4 regions of the Fictibacillus sp. NRS-1165 genome follow, and region 3 is predicted to be linked to each of the others. Evidence: riboswitches for the same ligand, from Rfam matches in the RefSeq annotation. Region 3 holds a riboswitch; each other region holds the start of a gene.
What was found. Region 3 has a riboswitch for S-adenosylmethionine ahead of ABHN01_RS14290 (homocysteine synthase). Riboswitches for the same ligand answer to the same signal wherever they lie in the genome.
Positions count from the first base shown of each region.

Region 1: it holds a riboswitch for S-adenosylmethionine, as region 3 does, so the genes downstream of both, metX (homoserine O-acetyltransferase MetX) here and ABHN01_RS14290 (homocysteine synthase) in region 3, are expected to answer to the same signal.
Region 2: it holds a riboswitch for S-adenosylmethionine, as region 3 does, so the genes downstream of both, mtnK (S-methyl-5-thioribose kinase) here and ABHN01_RS14290 (homocysteine synthase) in region 3, are expected to answer to the same signal.
Region 4: it holds a riboswitch for S-adenosylmethionine, as region 3 does, so the genes downstream of both, ABHN01_RS21040 (methionine biosynthesis PLP-dependent protein) here and ABHN01_RS14290 (homocysteine synthase) in region 3, are expected to answer to the same signal.

Region 1 is NZ_JBDPNU010000026.1:183,935-188,583, forward strand. Features, by position in the region: gene ABHN01_RS13525 (MDR family MFS transporter) at 1-765, shown strand, start outside; gene metX (homoserine O-acetyltransferase MetX) at 796-1,890, opposite strand; SAM riboswitch class I at 1,975-2,083, opposite strand; gene ABHN01_RS13535 (universal stress protein) at 2,208-2,696, shown strand; gene ABHN01_RS13540 (cell wall hydrolase) at 2,742-3,335, opposite strand; gene ABHN01_RS13545 (cysteine dioxygenase) at 3,511-4,083, shown strand; gene proC (pyrroline-5-carboxylate reductase) at 4,284-4,649, shown strand, end outside.
Region 2 is NZ_JBDPNU010000004.1:127,487-132,135, forward strand. Features, by position in the region: gene ABHN01_RS01865 (EAL domain-containing protein) at 1-209, shown strand, start outside; gene mtnA (S-methyl-5-thioribose-1-phosphate isomerase) at 228-1,283, opposite strand; gene mtnK (S-methyl-5-thioribose kinase) at 1,289-2,500, opposite strand; SAM riboswitch class I at 2,582-2,739, opposite strand; gene ABHN01_RS01880 (carbon-nitrogen family hydrolase) at 2,915-3,700, opposite strand; gene ABHN01_RS01885 (pyridoxal phosphate-dependent aminotransferase) at 3,798-4,649, shown strand, end outside.
Region 3 is NZ_JBDPNU010000029.1:14,337-18,985, reverse strand. Features, by position in the region: gene ABHN01_RS14300 (TIGR01457 family HAD-type hydrolase) at 1-529, opposite strand, end outside; gene ABHN01_RS14295 (VOC family protein) at 667-846, opposite strand; gene ABHN01_RS14290 (homocysteine synthase) at 1,113-2,417, opposite strand; SAM riboswitch class I at 2,530-2,635, opposite strand; gene ABHN01_RS14285 (helix-turn-helix transcriptional regulator) at 3,495-4,136, opposite strand; gene ABHN01_RS14280 (DUF86 domain-containing protein) at 4,225-4,649, opposite strand, start outside.
Region 4 is NZ_JBDPNU010000053.1:32,754-37,402, reverse strand. Features, by position in the region: gene ABHN01_RS21050 (carboxymuconolactone decarboxylase family protein) at 89-535, shown strand; gene ABHN01_RS21045 (CBO0543 family protein) at 512-985, opposite strand; SAM riboswitch class I at 1,417-1,532, shown strand; gene ABHN01_RS21040 (methionine biosynthesis PLP-dependent protein) at 1,605-2,723, shown strand; gene metC (cystathionine beta-lyase) at 2,716-3,894, shown strand; gene ABHN01_RS21030 (hypothetical protein) at 4,020-4,184, opposite strand; gene ABHN01_RS21025 (hypothetical protein) at 4,248-4,424, opposite strand; gene ABHN01_RS21020 (YhcN/YlaJ family sporulation lipoprotein) at 4,592-4,649, shown strand, end outside.

The DNA.
Region 1 (4,649 bases), on a different contig from region 3:
TTGGGGATGTTTGGCGCGATCATGTTCGTGCCGATGTTTATGCAGGGGATCCTGGGTGTCACACCAACACAAGCAGGTTCCACCATGACACCTATGATGATCTCTCTTATCCTCGCAAGCATCATCGGAGGAAGACTTCTATTGAAACTTCCTTACCGAACCGTACTGACGGTCGGTATGATTATTACAGCTGTCGGGTTCTACTTAATGAGTACGATGGGTGTAGATTCTAAGGAATTAACAGCCTATGCTTACATGATTGTTATGGGATTAGGAATGGGTCTCGTCATGCCGACCTTGATGATCGCTATTCAAAACGAATTTCCAAAATCAAAACTGGGAGCTGTAACGTCCGCTTCTACGTTCTTCCGTTCGATCGGAGGTACGATTGGTATTACCGTCTTAAACGTAGTAATGAACCACTCCTTAGAGACAAAAATGAAAGATGTCGTGAGTGAACAATCGAACCCGATGCTTCAAGGGCTCTTTCAAAAACTCGCAGACAAAACGGATGCTCTGTTCAGCCTTTTAATCCATCCCGACCTTCTTAAACTGCCTGGCAGCATTAAAAATACGGTGATTCACTCCATACAGACTGCCTGGAGCAATTCATTCACCACCGTCTTTTTAACGGGCTTGATTTTTATTGGCGCGGGTATATTGGTCGCTTTATCTGTCGGTGGCGGGAGAATCAGCCGCCAGCGGCCAGAACAATCTGCACCGGCTGATAAGTCGATGGTTGTTGAAAAACCAGCTGTTGAATAAACCATTAAATAAAGACATGAGAAATTTACCTCATGTCTTTATTGTTTCTCTCATAAAATTCGCGAACAGGTTTCCCCACTTATCAAACTCGGTCAAAAACCCATCGTGGCCAAACATTGTATTTACCTCTTGAAAACGTGCCTCTTTATTTCCTGATTGGACCAAAAGAATAAACTCCTGCATCGAATCAACCGGGTAAAGCAGATCCCCGGAAAACCCAACACATAGCATAGGTACATTATAATTTTGTGAAGCGGCAGCTACTCCACCTCTTCCCCTGCCAATATCATGAGTATCCATCGCTTTTAATAAAGTGAGATAACAGTTCGCATCAAATCGGTCGGCTAATTTATCCGCCTGATAATGAAGATACGATTCCACCGAAAACACAGCTTCCTCCTGTATGGTTTCCCAATTTCCGGTTTGTTTCCTCTGAAAACGGTGGTCGAATAAACGTCCTGAACGGTAGGTGAGCATACCGATCATGCGGGCAATGCCGAGCCCTTTTCTTGGCCCGCAATCAGGGCTGTATCTCCCGTTATTCCATAAAGGATCACTTATGATGGCCGATCTGCCGGCCGCGTTAAAACCAATCGCATAATCACTTAGTGTCGGTGTCACGGCAATGGGAATTAAGCGCTCCATATAATCTGGATACAGCAAGCCCCACTCCAGTACCTGCATGCCTCCTAGCGATCCGCCGATTACAGCCTCCAATCGTCTGATCCCGAGAACATCTAAAAGTTTTTTTTGCGCATGCACCATATCTCTAATCGTGATGACAGGGAAATCCGGTCCGTACGGCACACCTGTGTCGGGATTGATGGAAAGTGCTCCGGTTGAGCCATCGCAGCCACCGAGCACATTTGTAGTAATCACCTGGTATCGGCCCAAATCAATATATTCCCCGCTTCCTAATAACCCTGTCCACCATCCTTCTCCTATCTCGCTGTCTAATGTATAGTGATTGCCTGTCAGTGCATGGCATACGAAGATCGCAGGCGCGTCCGCTGCACCAATCCGCTGGTAGGCGATATGTACATCGTTCAGCACCTTACCCGATTCTAATGTTAGTTCTCCTATTGCTGCTGTATGATTGACAGCAGGCAGCTTTGTATTTTCCAACAGATATCCCCCCAATTTATATAACAAAAAAGCACCTCTCTAAAAGATTCAGAGAGGTGCAATCATCCGTTTGGGCGTGACCTTCTCTTATCTGTCAAAGCTTTTTGCCTTGCAGGATTTGGCACCTGTTCAGAATAAATCTAAAGGTTGCCGGGTATCATCGGGCCAGTCCCTCCACCACTCTTGATAAGAGTTAATTATGAATTTTTCAAATAATAAATACTTTAATATGTTCCAAATTACCGTACTCTCCCACGTTTGTCAAATAAAATTTAAGGGAAAGAATTTATAAAGCATACGAAAAAGAGGGGGTTTATATGCCATATTATGAGAAAATTCTTGTAGGTGTAGATGGATCGGAATCTTCAGAAGTAGCTTTTTACAGAGCGATTGAAATAACAAAGGAATATCATGCCCAGCTTTTGATTGTCCATATCTCTGAGGAGCGGATTCCTGCGGCTCCCATGGATTCAGGTACTGTGGATATTGAAAAGGGATCTGGCAAAAACCATGGTGGAACCCTACTCGAAGATTATGAACAAAAGGCCAGAAAACTTGGATTAAAACATGTGAAGACTTTATCCAATTACGGGTCTCCCAAAACCGAAATCCTGTCATTTGCTTCGATGCATGACGCTGATTTAATTGTCTGCGGTGCAACAGGCTTAAACGCGATGGAGCGCATTTTTATTGGAAGCGTGTCACAATACATTACGAGGCATGCGACTTGTGATGTACTGATTGCCCGGAACAGCCATAAGATTGAGGTGTCGGGTCTTAGCATTAAAAGTACGAGTAAATTGTAAAACAGCCTCAATCTCTGCTGATGACAGGGATGAGGCTGTTTTTCATTATTTGCTGAATGTGTGGTTTCCGATCACTTTATTCACTGGTTTAGTGTCGAGCCAGCGGCTTACCGCTGTTGTTTTATTATAGAAGAAAAGCGAGCCATTTGTATTGTCATATCCCGCCAGTGCTTTTTCCACCGCCTTCTCAGATTGTGAAGAAGGCTTTTTCAGGTTGTTTTCAAATACCGGCTGAAACTGCCCTTTATCAAAAATGACGCCTTGAATCGAATCCGGAAAGCTGTCAGCCTCTACTCTGTTTAAAACAACAGCGGCGACTGCTGTTTTGCCTTCGAAACTTTCACCCATCGCTTCGGATTCAACGAGGGAAGCCAGCAGTCTTTTATCTGCGGAAGACGCTTTTGCCCGCTCCTGGCTAACCCCTTTAACAGCCGGTATATTTAATTGCTGACCAGGGCGGATGATATTTCCTTCCAGGTTATTGTCCCTTTTAATATCCTCGTAGGAAACGTCATAAGACTGTCCAAGCTTCCATAACGTATCCCCTTCTTTAACCGTATGTGCGCTTGCAGATGTTCCTCCCGCGATCGAAAGCGCAATGGCTGTTATCCCTGTAATTAAACCGATCTTTTTATACATAAAATTTTGTACCTCCTTGAATCGTTTCGTTTCGTCAAAAGCCTATGGACGATTCCTGTACACCCATTTTTTGCGGACTTGCTCAGCCCCTAAGGGTTATGTTTCGGATTTTTCATTTATTTTGTGACCATCCAATATACTGGTTATAGATCAATGACACCAGGAGGATGATAACGTGCCGTTCCTTAAAAGAATCGAAAAAATATTTTCTCCGCTCGTTTTTCCCTCTTCAGACGATTTGCTGGAGGCGATCCAAAAACTACAGGCGGCTGAAACTGACGCCGCTCCTTTTGTGATGAATCCAGAAAATAAACCTTATGGCAGGAAATTAATTTTTAAGAGCGACCATGTAGAAATTCTGGTCATGGCCTGGTCTCAGACCTTGGATTGCTCACCGCATGACCACGGGCGGTCGTTTGGGTGGGTACAAGTTATATCTGGATCCTCAAACCACACGCTGTATAAATTGCAGCCAGGGGGATTGCCCGTGGCGGTAAAAAAGGAGATTGAAAAAAAGGGCTCACTTTTGAATGTGGGAAGAGGCATGATCCATAAGATGGGTACTTATGAAAAGAAACCATTGATCACCTTGCATGTCTACTCTCCCCCCATTTCAGGTATGAAAGTATTTGACCTTGAAAAATGTGCAGCTTGCATTGTCTCCGAAGATTGTGGCGCATGGTGGCCGGATGAACAACGACAGCTGCTGAAGACGATTCTTCTTCCGCCACAGCATGCCAAGCCATAATTTTATTTTCGCAAATCCAGTGATTTAATAGGTTTTTCTATAATTTCTTACAACCTGTCCTATTTATCATCACTCATTCTCACTTTCTTAAGAGATTATTGCCTATAACGGACGATGTTCCATCAAAGGGTTGAAACCTCTTCTTAACATGTTAAGATAGGACCTTAAGTGAACTTAACACAGCAATAAGGAGAGGTTGCATGTTAAAAACAAAAAAAGTGCTTTTTATTGGAGCAGGTTCCATGGCCGAGGCGATTGCTGCCGGAATGGTCAATCAGGAAAAATTACCGCCCAGCAACATTGTGATGACAAACAAACAAAATGATCAGCGACGAATTGAACTAATGAAAAATTATAAAGTGGTTGCTCTTCCTTACAGTGAAGTCCAAGTACAAGAAGCAGATCTCATCATCTTGGCCATGAAGCCGAAAGACGCCGAAACAGCGCTCATTGAACTGAAACCGAAGGTAAAGGCTAATCAAATTGTAATGTCTGTTCTCGCTGGAATTTCGACGGGTTTCATGGAAGAAATTCTTCCTGAGGGACAGCCGGTCATCAGGATTATG
Region 2 (4,649 bases), on a different contig from region 3:
CAACAGATGCTGCCATTGTCCGGGCGATCATCACGATGTGCAAAGGGCTGTCCGTAACGGCTTTGGCTGAAGGCGTAGAAACGAAACAGCAGCTTCTCGTGCTTAAGGATTACGGCTGTGACCATGTACAGGGATTTTTTATCGGAAAACCGGTCTGTGCTGCTGAAGTTGAAAATTTATTTCATACGTATCATACAAAAAGCTCGTGACCAAGAGGGTCGCGAGCTTTATTTCTTCGTATTAAAAAATTCTTTTAGCTGCTCCTTATAGTTGCCTGAGGCGATTCCCTCCTCTGTGATGATCGCGGTAATATACTCGTGCGGTGTTACATCAAAAGCGGGATTGAATACCTTTATGCCTTCAGGTGCGATGGGCGTTCCTTGAAAGTGAGTCACCTCTTCTGCAGGCCGTTCCTCGATCGGTATATCTTCTCCAGCAGGTGTGTTCAAATCAATCGTTGAAAGAGGCGAGGCCACATAAAAGGGGATGCCCAATGCCTTTGCCTGCAAGGCAAGACCGAATGTACCGATCTTATTTGCGGTATCTCCATTTGCAGCAATCCTGTCACATCCGACGATAACCGCAGCAATATTCTTGGTTTTTAATGTATGGGCCGCCATATTATCGGTAATGAGTGTAACGTCAATTCCCGCTTGCTGGAGCTCCCAGGCCGTCAGTCTTGCTCCTTGAAATACCGGCCTTGTCTCGTTGGCAAACACGGATAAGTTCCAGCCTTTTTCCTTTGCCAAGTACATGGGAGCAAGCGCCGTACCATAACGGGCAGTAGCGATTCCGCCTGCGTTGCAATGGGTCATCAGGCGGTCTCCGTTCTTTAGCAGAGTGAGGGCGTACTCTCCGATTTTACGGCATATTTCCTCATCTTCCTGTTGAATGAGGAGAGCTTCTTGCTCGATAAGCTGAACAGCCTCCTCAGTGTCTCCTGCTTGTATGGCAACGCTTGTCACCCGGTCGAGTGCCCAGAACAAATTAACCGCAGTGGGCCTGGATCCGGCAAGGTAATTTTTTTGCTGAAGCAGCTCGGACTTGAACTCGTCATAAGGAAGGGATTGGTTAGCCTTCGCCCACAATACAATCCCAAAAGCTGCGGCGATTCCGATGGCAGGTGCCCCTCTCACTTGCAATTTTTTTATGCATTCCCACACTTGTTCAATGGTCGTAACATTAATGTAGACAGTATGATGGGGAAGCTGCTGCTGATCAAGCAGCAGAAGATGATCCCCTTTATATCGTAATGAAGAAATCCATGTTTCTGTTGTACTCATAATGGTTAAACACTCCTGATGTAGGTAATAAATTCATCGATATTTTTTATGCTTTCAGCTTTCTTTACCAAATCGCTTCCAAGCTTCAGCACACGTTTTTTTAACTCGATCTGGCCATTGAAGTCTCCAATGGATTCAAGATCCTCGACATGGGCGAGTCCAATCGTGCGGCGGATTACTTCACAACCGGCAAAACCGATCATATCTGTAAAAAGGCCGCTGAGAATCTCTTCCTCAAATCCCGGGAGTTTTGTAGCGGCTTCCACACCTTCTTTTTTCCAAAGCTCCCGGTATTGGTCAGAGAAGGTTTCCCACGTATCTTTAATCACACCAAGCAAATAGCCCTGATAGTCGGACCTTTTTAGCGGATCAGAGATATGGAAGGACTGGGCGGCATAATTCAATGCAATATTGGCAAAAAAGTGGGCGATATCAAATCCTTGAGGCCCGTAATAAGCAAATTCGGGATCGATGATTTTTGTAGTTGTTTCCGTAACGAATATACTTCCGGTATGCAGATCCCCATGGAGAAGTGCTTCAGCCCTTGTCAAAAATTTATATTTAAGTGCCGCTGCTCTTTTTTTCAACTCGGTATCAGTCCATAGCTCGGAAACGGCATCCAGCAGCTCCGAAGGAAAATCGTTGGTGTCGATGTCATAAAACGGATCGGTAAACACAAGGTCTTCCGTAATCTTGCAAAGTTCAGGGTTTATAAACGTTTGGACAAGCTCTTTTTTCTCGTAAGGATGCAGATAAAGATCACTCGTATAAAACAAGCTTTTGGCAATAAACGTGCCGATGTGGTGAGCAAGATGAGGATATTGAATCCCTTCGATCAGGCCTTTTCGCAGAATGACGTGAGACGATAAGTCTTCCATGACAGTGAGCGCCAGATGATGGTCTGTATAATAAACCTCTGGAACATGCTCAGGAGCAAATTCTGCTGATTTCTTAAGAGAATGGCTCTCGATGCGCGCCCTGTCAAGGGTAAGCGGCCAGCTTTCACCAACAACCTTTGCATAAGGAAGAGCCTGTTTTACGATAATGGATTTACCGGTAACTGAATCAATGAGGCGGAAAACCAGATTAAGGTTCCCGTCACCGATCTCATGGACTTTGATGTGTTGATAATCTGTAAACAATTCTAGTTTTTTTGCAAGCTCCACCACGGTTTGTTCATTCAGCGGCTGGTATGCTTGTTTGAGCGTTGTGGCCATCTATTTTACCTCCGGAATTTTTTGTATTAAAAAAAGGCCTCTTTTCTGGAAGAAAAGAGGCCTGGATATATAATTCCACGCCTCTTATCTTGCAAAACAATAATCGTTTTGCTGGAATTAGCACCGTGCCATACTGGATCTCCAGGCTTCTAGTAGTAGACGCCCCATTTCACAATGGTATTACGGTCGGTTGCTGGGTTTCATCGGGCCAAATTCCCTCCACCTGCTCTTGATAAGAGACAATAAATATAAAGTTGTTAGAAAAGACAGAGTGCAATAATAATTTACAATGGCAATCATACAATCTTATCCATTGGCTGTCAAATTTTTTTGTGAGGATCCCTTTCATGCATCAGTATGTGATGCACGATATGAAAGAAAATCAAATAATATGCTTTTACATAGCTTCTAATTTTAATAAAATTCCGGACGCCTGTCTTCAAACACAGGAATTCTTGTTCTTACTTCTTCAACAAGATCAGTGCTGATCTCAGCATAAAGAATGGTCTCTTCCTCTCCTCCTGCCTCTGCCACAATTTCCCCCCAAGGGTCAATGACCATCGTGTGACCGGCGAACGTGTTGTTCTTATCACTGCCCACACGGTTGCAGCCCACAACATAGCATTGATTCTCAATGGCTCTCGTTATGAGCAGGTTGCGCCAGTGAGTCAGCCTCTGGGATGGCCATTCGGCGGGAACAAACAAGATGGAGGCGCCATCTAGAATATGGGCACGGATCCATTCGGGAAATCGGATATCATAGCAGATGACGCCGGCAGCAGGAACGTTTTCGAGCATGAAATTTCCTTTACTTGACCCCGGAGAAATAAACTTTTCTTCCTGCATGAGACGGATCAGATGGAGTTTACTGTATTCGCCGGTCATTTCTCCTTTTCGATTAAAGGCGTACAAGGTGTTAAAGATTCCTTTATCCGTTTTCTTAGCAACGGAACCTGCAACAATATTTACTTTGTATTGACGGGCAAGGGAGCTCATTATCCGTTTGATCTCCTCGCCGTTTGCATCTCCGATCACATCCAGCCTTTCGAGATCGTAGCCCGTAGTCCACAGTTCAGGTAGAACAATGACATCCGGTTTGTTCTCTGCCGCTTGCTCGATTCTTTTCGATGCCCTCTTTATATTTTCCTTGGGTTTGCCAAGCTCAATATCCATTTGTATCGCTGCAACAGTAAGTTTCATAAGATCCTCCATTAAAAAGTTTTGACAGATTTTTAATAAGCGTATAACATAATTCATTAGAATTTCAAGAAAATTACGAAAGACAGGATGTGTAACTGTGAAACAATTCCAGCAAGCAGAGGCTTTAACTCGTCTGCCTGAACAATTTTTTGCAAAGCTGGTTGGGAAGGTAACCGCTGTAGCTGCTCAGGGGCATGATATCATCAACCTTGGCCAGGGGAACCCCGACCAGCCAACGCCTCCGCATATCGTGGCTGCTTTGCAAGAGGCTGCCCTTAATACGCAATATCATAAGTATTCTCCCTTTAGAGGTTATGATTTTTTAAAAGAAGCGGTTGCTCAATATTACAAAAGAGAGTTTGGCGTTGGCCTTGATCCTTTAAAAGAAGTAGCTGTCTTATTCGGGGGAAAGGCAGGCTTGGTGGAAATCTCCCAATGCATTTTAAATAAAGGTGACTTGGCCCTTGTTCCAGACCCTGGTTACCCCGATTACTGGTCTGGACTTGCCATGGCGGAAGCTGAGATGTGCATGATGCCTCTAAGAGCAGAAAATGATTTCCTGCCGGATTACTCTGAAGTGTCTAAAGAGGATGCAGAACGGGCAAAGCTTATGTTCTTGAACTATCCTAATAACCCAACGGCCGGGGTGGCAACCATTCCTTTCTTTGAAGAAACATTGGCATTTGCACAACAGCATGATATCCTTGTTGTCCATGACTTTGCCTATGGAGCGATTGCATTTGACGGTGATAGACCGGTGAGTTTTCTTCAGGTTCCTGGGGCAAAAGAACAGGGGATTGAAATTTATACGATGAGCAAGACTTATAACATGGCTGGCTGGAGAGTTGGTTTTGCCATCGGGAACGAAAGTGTGATTGAAAGCATTAATCTCCTTCAGGATCACTTCTATGTCAGCCTTTTTCCGGCTGTACAGAACGCTGCAGCAAAA
Region 3 (4,649 bases):
TTGGTTGTACCCGTGTGGAAACAGCCACTACAGAAGTCAGCGAGCCGTTTCCAGGCAGCAGGCCTCTTTCAGTAGGCAGAGCAATATCTCCGTTCGTGGAAATAAACCTCGCCCCATTCCTTACTGCAAGACACGCGATCGTTAATTTTTCATAGTTGATCGAACGGTCGATTCCCATGACGACAAAATCAGGCTGCTCCTCAGTAAGGATGAAGCCTTTTTCCAATAATGCCTGCCGGATTCCTTCTTCTCCGATGCAATACACAGTTGCGTCACGTTTGATTTTTTCAATATAGTTGGCAGTAGCCATGCTTGTCGTGTACACATGATCTGAAGTGGCCGGAATTTCAAAGTTGTGCAGAACAGAAGCCACGTCTTCCTTCGTTTTTGATGAGTTATTCGTCACAAAAAGATACGGAAGGCCTCTCCTGTTAAGTTCCTGAACGAATTGCACCGCCTCTTCAATCCGTTCCTTTCCTCTGTACATCGTTCCATCCAGATCAATTAAATAACCTTTATAAGTTTTCATTCCACAAACTCCTTTTTTCATTCACAGGTTAGTGTACCAAAAATGGGGCCATCCTAACAAAAATTTAAATTGCTTGTCTCTCTGTTCACTTTGCTTTTTGGTCCAGATAAAAACCAGGAGGGGGTTCCTCCTGGTTTTTAATCCGGTGCTCCTGGCTGAAAATATTCAATTCTCTCACGGTCAGGACCATAGAAGAAAATATACTGTGAACCATCCGGCAACGATGTCACCTGATCTTGGGCAAACCGGACACTTTGTTTCTTCAGCTCCATTATCTCTTTCGGGAGATCATCTACAGTAAACGCCACATGATTCACTTTTCCTTCTTCAGCCAGCTGTCTGTCATGCCTGCCACCAGCTCCAGCAGAATCTCCCCTTCCAGATTCAAGAATACAAGCTCGTTTGCCGGATTGCTGTGGTTCATTCGTTTAATCACATCCAAGTAAAGGAAATCGATTCTTCCACGTTTTCAACCATTATTCCTATATGCTCAAGCTTCCTTACAGCCATTCCTATCATCCCTTCCTAAAAGGCACAAACTTGTCCCTAGGTATAGTAGAAAGGGAATGGATTGCATAGCCCGTTACTGGCCGCTTGGAACCGGACTGATCACCGCAAGTGCCTGCTCCAGATCATAGATGATATCATCGATCGTTTCAATGCCGATCGATAGCCGTACCATCTCAGGCGATACTCCAGCTCTGCGCTGCTCTTCTTCGGTGAGCTGCTGATGTGTAGTGCTTGCCGGATGGATAATCAATGACTTAGAATCCCCGACGTTTGCCAAGTGAGAAAATAGCTTGACACTTTCAATGAGCTTTCTTCCTTCTTCTACTCCGCCCTTTACACCAAACGTGAGAATCGCTCCAGATCCTTTAGGCAGGTACTTTTGCGCTAGCTCATGGTACTCATTGTCTTCCAGTCCCGGATAGTTCACCCAGTCCACAGCAGGGTGTTCTTTTAAGTATTTTGCCACCTTCAGTGCATTTTCACTGTGACGTTCAACACGCAGCGCAAGTGTTTCAAGCCCTTGAATAAAGAGGAACGAGTTAAACGGCGAAACGCAAGATCCGAGATCCCTGAGCAATTGGACACGAGCTTTGATAATATAGGCAAGCGGTCCGACTGCTTCTGTATAAACGACGCCATTATAGCTTTCATCCGGCTCCGTAAGTCCGGGAAATTTTCCGTTCGTCCAGTCAAACTTACCGGAATCTATGATTAATCCGCCAATGGATGTTCCATGTCCGCCAATGAATTTGGTAGCAGAGTGAACGACGATGTCGGCTCCATGCTCGATTGGACGGCAAAGGTAAGGTGTGGCAAACGTATTGTCCACGATAAGCGGAACCCCTGCTTCATGCGCAATTTCTGCAATGGCTGAGATATCTGCCACATCAATTTTCGGATTCCCGATCGTCTCGATGTAAACGGCTTTTGTCTTTTCAGTAATAGCATCTCGGAAAGACTGAAGGTTATCTACTTCAGCAAATTTAAAGTTGACGCCGAGCTTCGGCAGTGTGTTGGCAAACAGGTTATATGTTCCCCCATATAAAGAACCGGAAGCTACAATTTCGTCCCCTGCTCCCGCTATATTTAAAATCGAATAGGTAATCGCCGCCTGGCCGGATGACACCGCCAGTGCACCGACGCCGCCTTCAAGCTTTGCAATCGTCTGTTCAAACGCGTCCTGTGTCGGGTTCATGATTCGGCTGTAGATGTTCCCGAACTCTTTTAAACCAAAAAGGTTGGCTGCGTGCTCGGTACTATTGAATTGATAAGACGTTGTCTGGTAAATAGGAACGGCCCTTGCACCTGTTGTCGGATCTACCTTTTGTCCCTCGTGCAATGAAACCGTCTCAAAACCATATTCTCTTTCTTCACTCATGTTCAATCTCTCCTTTTAAAATGTAGTTGTTAGACAGCGGCAAGGATCTGAGTAAATGTTAGCCATAAAAAAGACCTCTTCTAAAAGAAGAGGTCGCAGTTTTCACCGTCGGCTCTCATCTTTCAGAACATTTGCGTGTTCTGCTGAAATTAGCACCATGCATTTCTGCTGGTTGCCGGGTATCATCGGGTCAGTCCCTCCACCTCTCTGGATAAGATACATCTGAATATTAAGTTAGTTTGAATAATACTGAACTTTAAGATGCAAGTCAACCTTTTTCTAAAACTTTTTAAAATCATACCGGAAGGGTAATACAGCTGAGAAACGAAAAATGATGATATGTCATTTAGATAGAGTATTGGTCGCTGTTTTTTTGGGTGATGTTTATGCAGTGGCAGACTCGCCAGTTGGGTGCCTGATGAGTGAGGGCTGCTTGCTTGATTATCCTGAAAAAAATGAATGCAACGAATCCTGTCGGATGGTATCGTGTATAAACGTTTTGAACATAAATGGGCAGTTTTTGAACATAATTCCGATCTTCTGTACATAAAGTCGCAATTTTTGGACATACATCCGTACATTTGAACATAAATTCTGTGGTGGAGCTATTTTGCGAGTAAATATGCCACTTTTTCAAACCAATTAAGGCGGAAATATCCCTCTCGATGTAAATTAACTCAAAATCATTCGTATTTTGCCGGAAAAGCCTCAGTTGCTGCCCTTTTGTATCGTTTTCCTCTAAAAGGATCAGGCAGAGAGAGGATCGCCTGATCTTTTTATTATCGAAATGGCCACTTTTATTATCGAACGAAGCTTTTGTCTTATTCCAATCAGCCCAAACCACACAGCGCTGGGCAAAAGCGGCCGATCCTGCCGGAGACAGTATACTTTTGAGTATCTACTCAGTTCCGTTCAATAGGGAGGCTCTATGGCAGTTTCAGGCCTTACTGGTGGAACCGATGTGCACATAACTTCCTGAAGTCTTTAGAACAACAACAGAAGGCCAGAATGAAGGGCGGATGAATTTTAAAAATCCAATAAAAAATAAACCCTATTGGCCGATCAGCCAGTAGGGTTTTAAGCGTTCTTCTCTTCGGAAATCAAATATTTGCAATACGAGCCGCCTTTTGCAAGGCATTCAGTGCGTTCCACATGGTCTGTACCAAGCATTCTCTGGAACAAAGAAAGCTCACATGAACAGGCATGCTGATATTCGTTTGCCACTTTTGCGATCGGGCAATTAAATTCTTTTAATTCATATTGGCCGTTGTCTGTTTTTTCCCATTCGACCATATAGCCGGCTTCATTTTGAATATCGGCTAGTTCAGCCACTTTTTGCTCGAAGCTTTTGTTCTCCATCCGTTTCTTATACTTTTCATTTAAGCGGTTTTCACGGCGGACAAAAAGTTCCTGCACAGCTTTTTCACCGGCAATCTCCTGAATGTCTCTCATAAACTCAACGGTCAGTCCGGAATAATTGCGTGGAAATTGTTCGTCCGCAGTTTCGGAAAGCTGATACACATTCAGCGGCCGTCCCATTGCCTGGCGGACCAGGGTGGATTCAACGAGTCTGTCTCTCTCTAATGTATTTAAGTGGCGCCTTACAGCCATCTCTGTAATGCCAAGACGGCCGGCCATTTCAGTAACCGTTAACTTTCTATAGCGCTTAAGCATATGAATGATTTCTGAACGGGTAGAGGTGTTGTTAGCCATAGCCATAAATCATCACCTTCCTTACCATTATCTTACAGCATTTGCTAGCAAAAGTACATTCTAAACAAAAATGTTTAGAAATACAATTGCTCTGTTAGTTCTGCTGATCGTCGGGGAGGAAAGCAGAAACAGGTCCCAGTTCTTGTTCAATGTAACGCCTTACATCTGAAGGAAAGCTTTCGATCGATCCTGCATTTTCTATAAGAACTTCAGATATTTCTTTGTGGCTGACACTCGCGAATTGCTGAACAAGCATTTTTCGCAATGCTATCACCTTTTTTAATCGTTCAGCATTTTCTGCACTGATGACTTTTTCGTCTTCAAGGATGTCCAATATGTCTTCATAACTGCCTGGGTCTCTCATAATAAAACCGTCAATCATCGAATTGCCTACATCAATCATGCTTTCAATGATTACATGTGCTGCCCGCTCAAGTGCCAGTTTTTCAGCATCACTTTCCTTCCCGGCCAGTTTTTTTGCCTGTTCAAGCAGAAATTCCAGATATTCCAAGTGGTGTT
Region 4 (4,649 bases), on a different contig from region 3:
CAAACAGAAACAATTTTATTGAATTTGTCACAAATGAATGTAAAGATCTGTCATAGCAGTGCAACGAAAAAATGAGGAGGAGTTAAGCATGGAAAGAAGATTTTTATTAGGGATGGTCAATCCAGAGGGTTATGAAGCAATGTTAAAACTTGAACAATATGTGATGTCTGCAAGTTTGGACCCTAAACTGAAAGAGCTCATAAAAATTCGTGCCTCCCAGATCAATGGGTGCGCCTATTGTATTGATATGCGCATGAAGGATGCACGTATAATGGGGGAGACCGAACAGCGGATCTACTCCCTTAATGGCTGGCGGGAAACACCATTTTTTTTAGCTGTAGAACGAGCGGTTCTTGCGCTGACTGAATCGGTCACACTTGTAGCCGATACACATGTTCCAGATGATATCTACGAGGAAGTGGCAAAACATTTTAGTGAAAAGGAAATCGCGGAAATCATCATGCAGATCGTTGCGATTAATGCTTGGAATCGAATTGGTGTATCCACTCGTTTAATGCCGGAGCTTTCGGAATGAGTTTATATCATCCTTTCTAGTAAGCAGCCGGTAATAGCCGTATACCAGAAAATAAGGAATCAAATAGGAAATAAATGTCCAATAAATTGTCCAGCCATGATCATAAACAATATGGTTTCTATACAACGAAAGATATTCTAAACCAGTCGTGCCTAAGGTGAATACAAAAATGAGAAGAAGATCATCGATTTTGGAAACAGAGATGAAATAAATCATGTATGAGCAAATCACCGGATAAATGCCCAGATTATACGGCATGGCAGAAATGTATTGATCCATAGAATAAGGCGCGACTCTCCAAAAATGAAAGTGAGTTCCCCAGCCATTAATGATGAAAGCGATGACTGAGGTAATGGGGGAAATCACTAAAAGAAGTCTGTAGTCTTTATAGACAAGAAATAGAGCTGCAAGCCAAGGCAGAGCCATATATAACAGAACAAATGTAAACATGCTATCACCCAAAATATGACGTTGGTGATAGCATGGTTCATTCATCTGCCTTTCATTCCGAACGGAAAAACGTTTATCCTAGTGAACGGAAGCAATATAAATAATTGTTCCTTTGAGTTAATAAACAATTGATGCAACGTATTGGACTCCCTTAATATCAGTATTATATAAATATTACCATTGTTAATATTTTACGAAACTGATAAAAACATTTTAATTTTTAAAAAAACAGGTTAATGTTCTCTGCTTCATTTCCTGTATTATACCGACTATTTCCTTAGGTTTAAGAGACGGTTCTTAATGCTTTGTAAAAGGGACTTAACTCATGAAGTAAAAATGAAATAATCGCACGTAAAGTTTTTTACGATTCCTATTGAAACATTCTGAAAACTAATGTAGAGTAATAAGTACAATTTGATACGTGATTTGTTTTCTTATCAAGAGAGGTAGAGGGAATGGCCCGATGATACCTCAGCAACCTTCAGCCGCGGATGGCTGAAAAGGTGCTAAGTCCATCAAGTTCGTGAATGAACTTGAAAGATAAGAAGAACGACAATTGATATTTCTCAAAAGTCTTCTTCTTAGAAGGCTTTTTTATTTTATTTTTAGGAGGATTCCCATGTATAAAACGGAGACAAAGCTTGCACAGATCGGAAACCGAAGTGAAGACCGCACAGGATCAGTCAATCCCCCCGTCTATTTTTCCACAGCTTATCGGCATACTGGAATAGGAGAATCAAGCGGGTATGATTACATACGGACCGGCAATCCAACACGGCAGCTGCTGGAGCAGGCAATAGCAGATCTGGAAGGAGCGGACCAAGGCTTCGCTTGCAGTTCGGGAATGGCCGCGATTGCCACCATTCTTTCCCTTTTTCAGTCAGGGGATGAATGGATCGTATCCAGCGATTTATATGGGGGGACTTATCGGTTACTGGAGGAAGGCTATAAAAAATGGGGGTTGTCCTGTAAATACGTTGACACCGCAAATCCCCTTGAAATTGAGCAGGCAATAACAAAGAAAACAAAAGCCATTTTTCTTGAGACCCCTACAAATCCTTTAATGGAAACCTGCGATATCCAAGCGATAGCTGCTGTTGGAAAGGTACACGGCCTCCTCGTTATTGTTGACAATACGTTCTACACGCCTTTGCTTCAAAAACCGATCGAACTTGGAGCAGATATCGTCATTCATAGTGCGACCAAATATCTTGGGGGACACAACGATGTACTCGCAGGGCTCGTTGCTGCGAAAGGAGAGGAACTATGTGAAGAATTGTCCTACCAACATAATGCCACAGGTGCAGTATTAAGTCCGTTTGACGCCTGGCTGTTGATGAGAGGAATGAAAACCCTCGCTTTAAGAATGAAAAAGCATGAGGAAAACGCCAGGGAGCTCGTCAATTTTCTCCGAGGACATGAAGCTGTCGCGGATGTGCTGTATCCCGGAAGAGGTGGAATGATCTCTTTTCGGCTTCAACGAGAAGAATGGGTACCTGATTTCCTAAAGGCGGTTTCACTGATCACGTTTGCGGAAAGCCTAGGCGGTGTAGAAAGCTTTGTTACTTACCCAGCTACTCAGACACATGCCGACATTCCGGATCATATACGCATCCAGAGAGGGGTGTGCAACCGTCTCTTGCGGCTGTCAGTTGGAATTGAAGATGAAAAGGACCTGATAGAAGACTTGACGCAAGCACTTCAAATCGTTCAAAAGGAGGCAATCACCCATGAGTGACTATTCCTGTTATAACTTTCAAACGAAATTGCTGCATCATAAGCATAAGACGGATCCTGTTACCGGCGCGGTCAGTGTACCTATGCATCTTTCCTCGACGTTCCACCAAGAGGATCTTGACCAGTTCGGAAAATATGACTATAGCCGATCAGCCAATCCGACAAGAGAAGCATTGGAAGAGCAGATCGCCCAGTTGGAGGGAGGCTGTCGGGGTTTCGCGTTCTCTTCGGGCATGGCCGCAATCTCAACCGCTTTTCTCCTCCTGTCACAAGGTGACCATGTTGTCATTTCGGAAGATGTTTACGGGGGAACTTACCGAATGGTTACGGAAGTGCTCACACGGCTCGGAATTACCCATACGTTTGTTGATATGACCGATTTGAAAGAAGTAGAGCAAGCCGTTCAGCCGAATACGAAAGCATTCTATATCGAGACACCGTCCAATCCGCTGTTAAAAGTAACGGATATACAAGCGGTGAGTGAGCTTGCCAGACAACAGGGAGCTCTCACCTTTGTAGATAATACGTTCTTAACCCCTGCTCTTCAGCAGCCTTTATCGCTGGGAGCGGATATCGTTCTTCACAGCGCGACAAAGTTTCTTGCCGGCCACAGTGATGTGGTTGCGGGGCTAGCGGTTGTTAAGGATGAAGAGCTCGCAGAACGCCTTTATTTTCTGCAGAATTCTTTTGGAGCAGTACTGGGAGTCCAGGATGCATGGCTCCTCATGCGTGGGTTGAAAACGTTGTATGTCCGTCTTCGCCATTCTTCAGAGGCAGCTGGCAAACTTGCAGAGTATTTAAATCATCACCCTCTTGTAAAAAAGGTGCATTATCCAGGACTGAAAGAGCACTCCGGCTATTCATTGCAGCGCCGGCAGGCTGAGGGTCCTGGAGCAGTCTTTTCCTTTGAGCTGGAAAGCGAACAGCTGGTAAGATCTTTTACGTCACATCTGCAGATACCCGTATTAGCGGTGAGCCTTGGAGCAGTGGAGTCCATTTTGTCTTACCCGGCAAAAATGTCACATGCGGCCATGCCGGAGCAGGAACGAAAGAAAAGAGGAATTACCAATACACTTTTCCGTTTTTCAGCAGGACTTGAAGACCCTGAAGACCTTATCGCTGATTTTGAGTTCGCATTGGCACAGAGCACAATTCAGGTGCTTGCAAAATAAAAGTACCGATCCTGGCTGTACGGTAAGTGGCAGGGGAGGGACAGAAACAGTGTTAATTAAAATTAATTGTTGACCTGATATACAGAAATTGGAGCAGGCATATAAATGCCTGCTTTTTGATTGATCTATCTGTTATTTTTACTTGTGAGCATCTGACTGGTCTCATCTTCCACAAAATCAGCAGATGAAGCAGACGGACCTGAATTTTCACTGATTATTTTGTCTTGGCCCTCTTGCAGATTGGAGGCAAGAATTCTTTTCCGGCCATGAGTATCATGTTTAGGATTCATCATTTGTCCCCTCCTGACAGAATCGCATACCTGCTATAAATATCAGGTATGACTAAAAATGCATTATTGATTATTGGACTGTTGTTGACTCTGTCCCTGCATGCCCATTCCCATCATATCTGAAGCAAGCGGCATCATGTTTTTCATTTTCCCGCCATTACCACTCATCATTTGATACGCCGCAATGCCAACTCCTACTGAAGCGATAATTGGTAAAATGGTATTCAAATTGGCTTTCATTACCTCACCTCTTTAAATTTTTGTCCATTTCTGAACCATATTATTTTGTCTAAAAACCATTGAATCAATTAAGTTGATTATTACCAAAACGGATCTTTTCCTCTTTTCATGCATAATACAGAATATTTTCCAAAAGCTAACGATATAAAGAAAGGAGAGAACTCTGTATGAATAAGAAACTCAATCTGATTCAATTTATGGTTATCGTTTTCATGATCGCTGTTT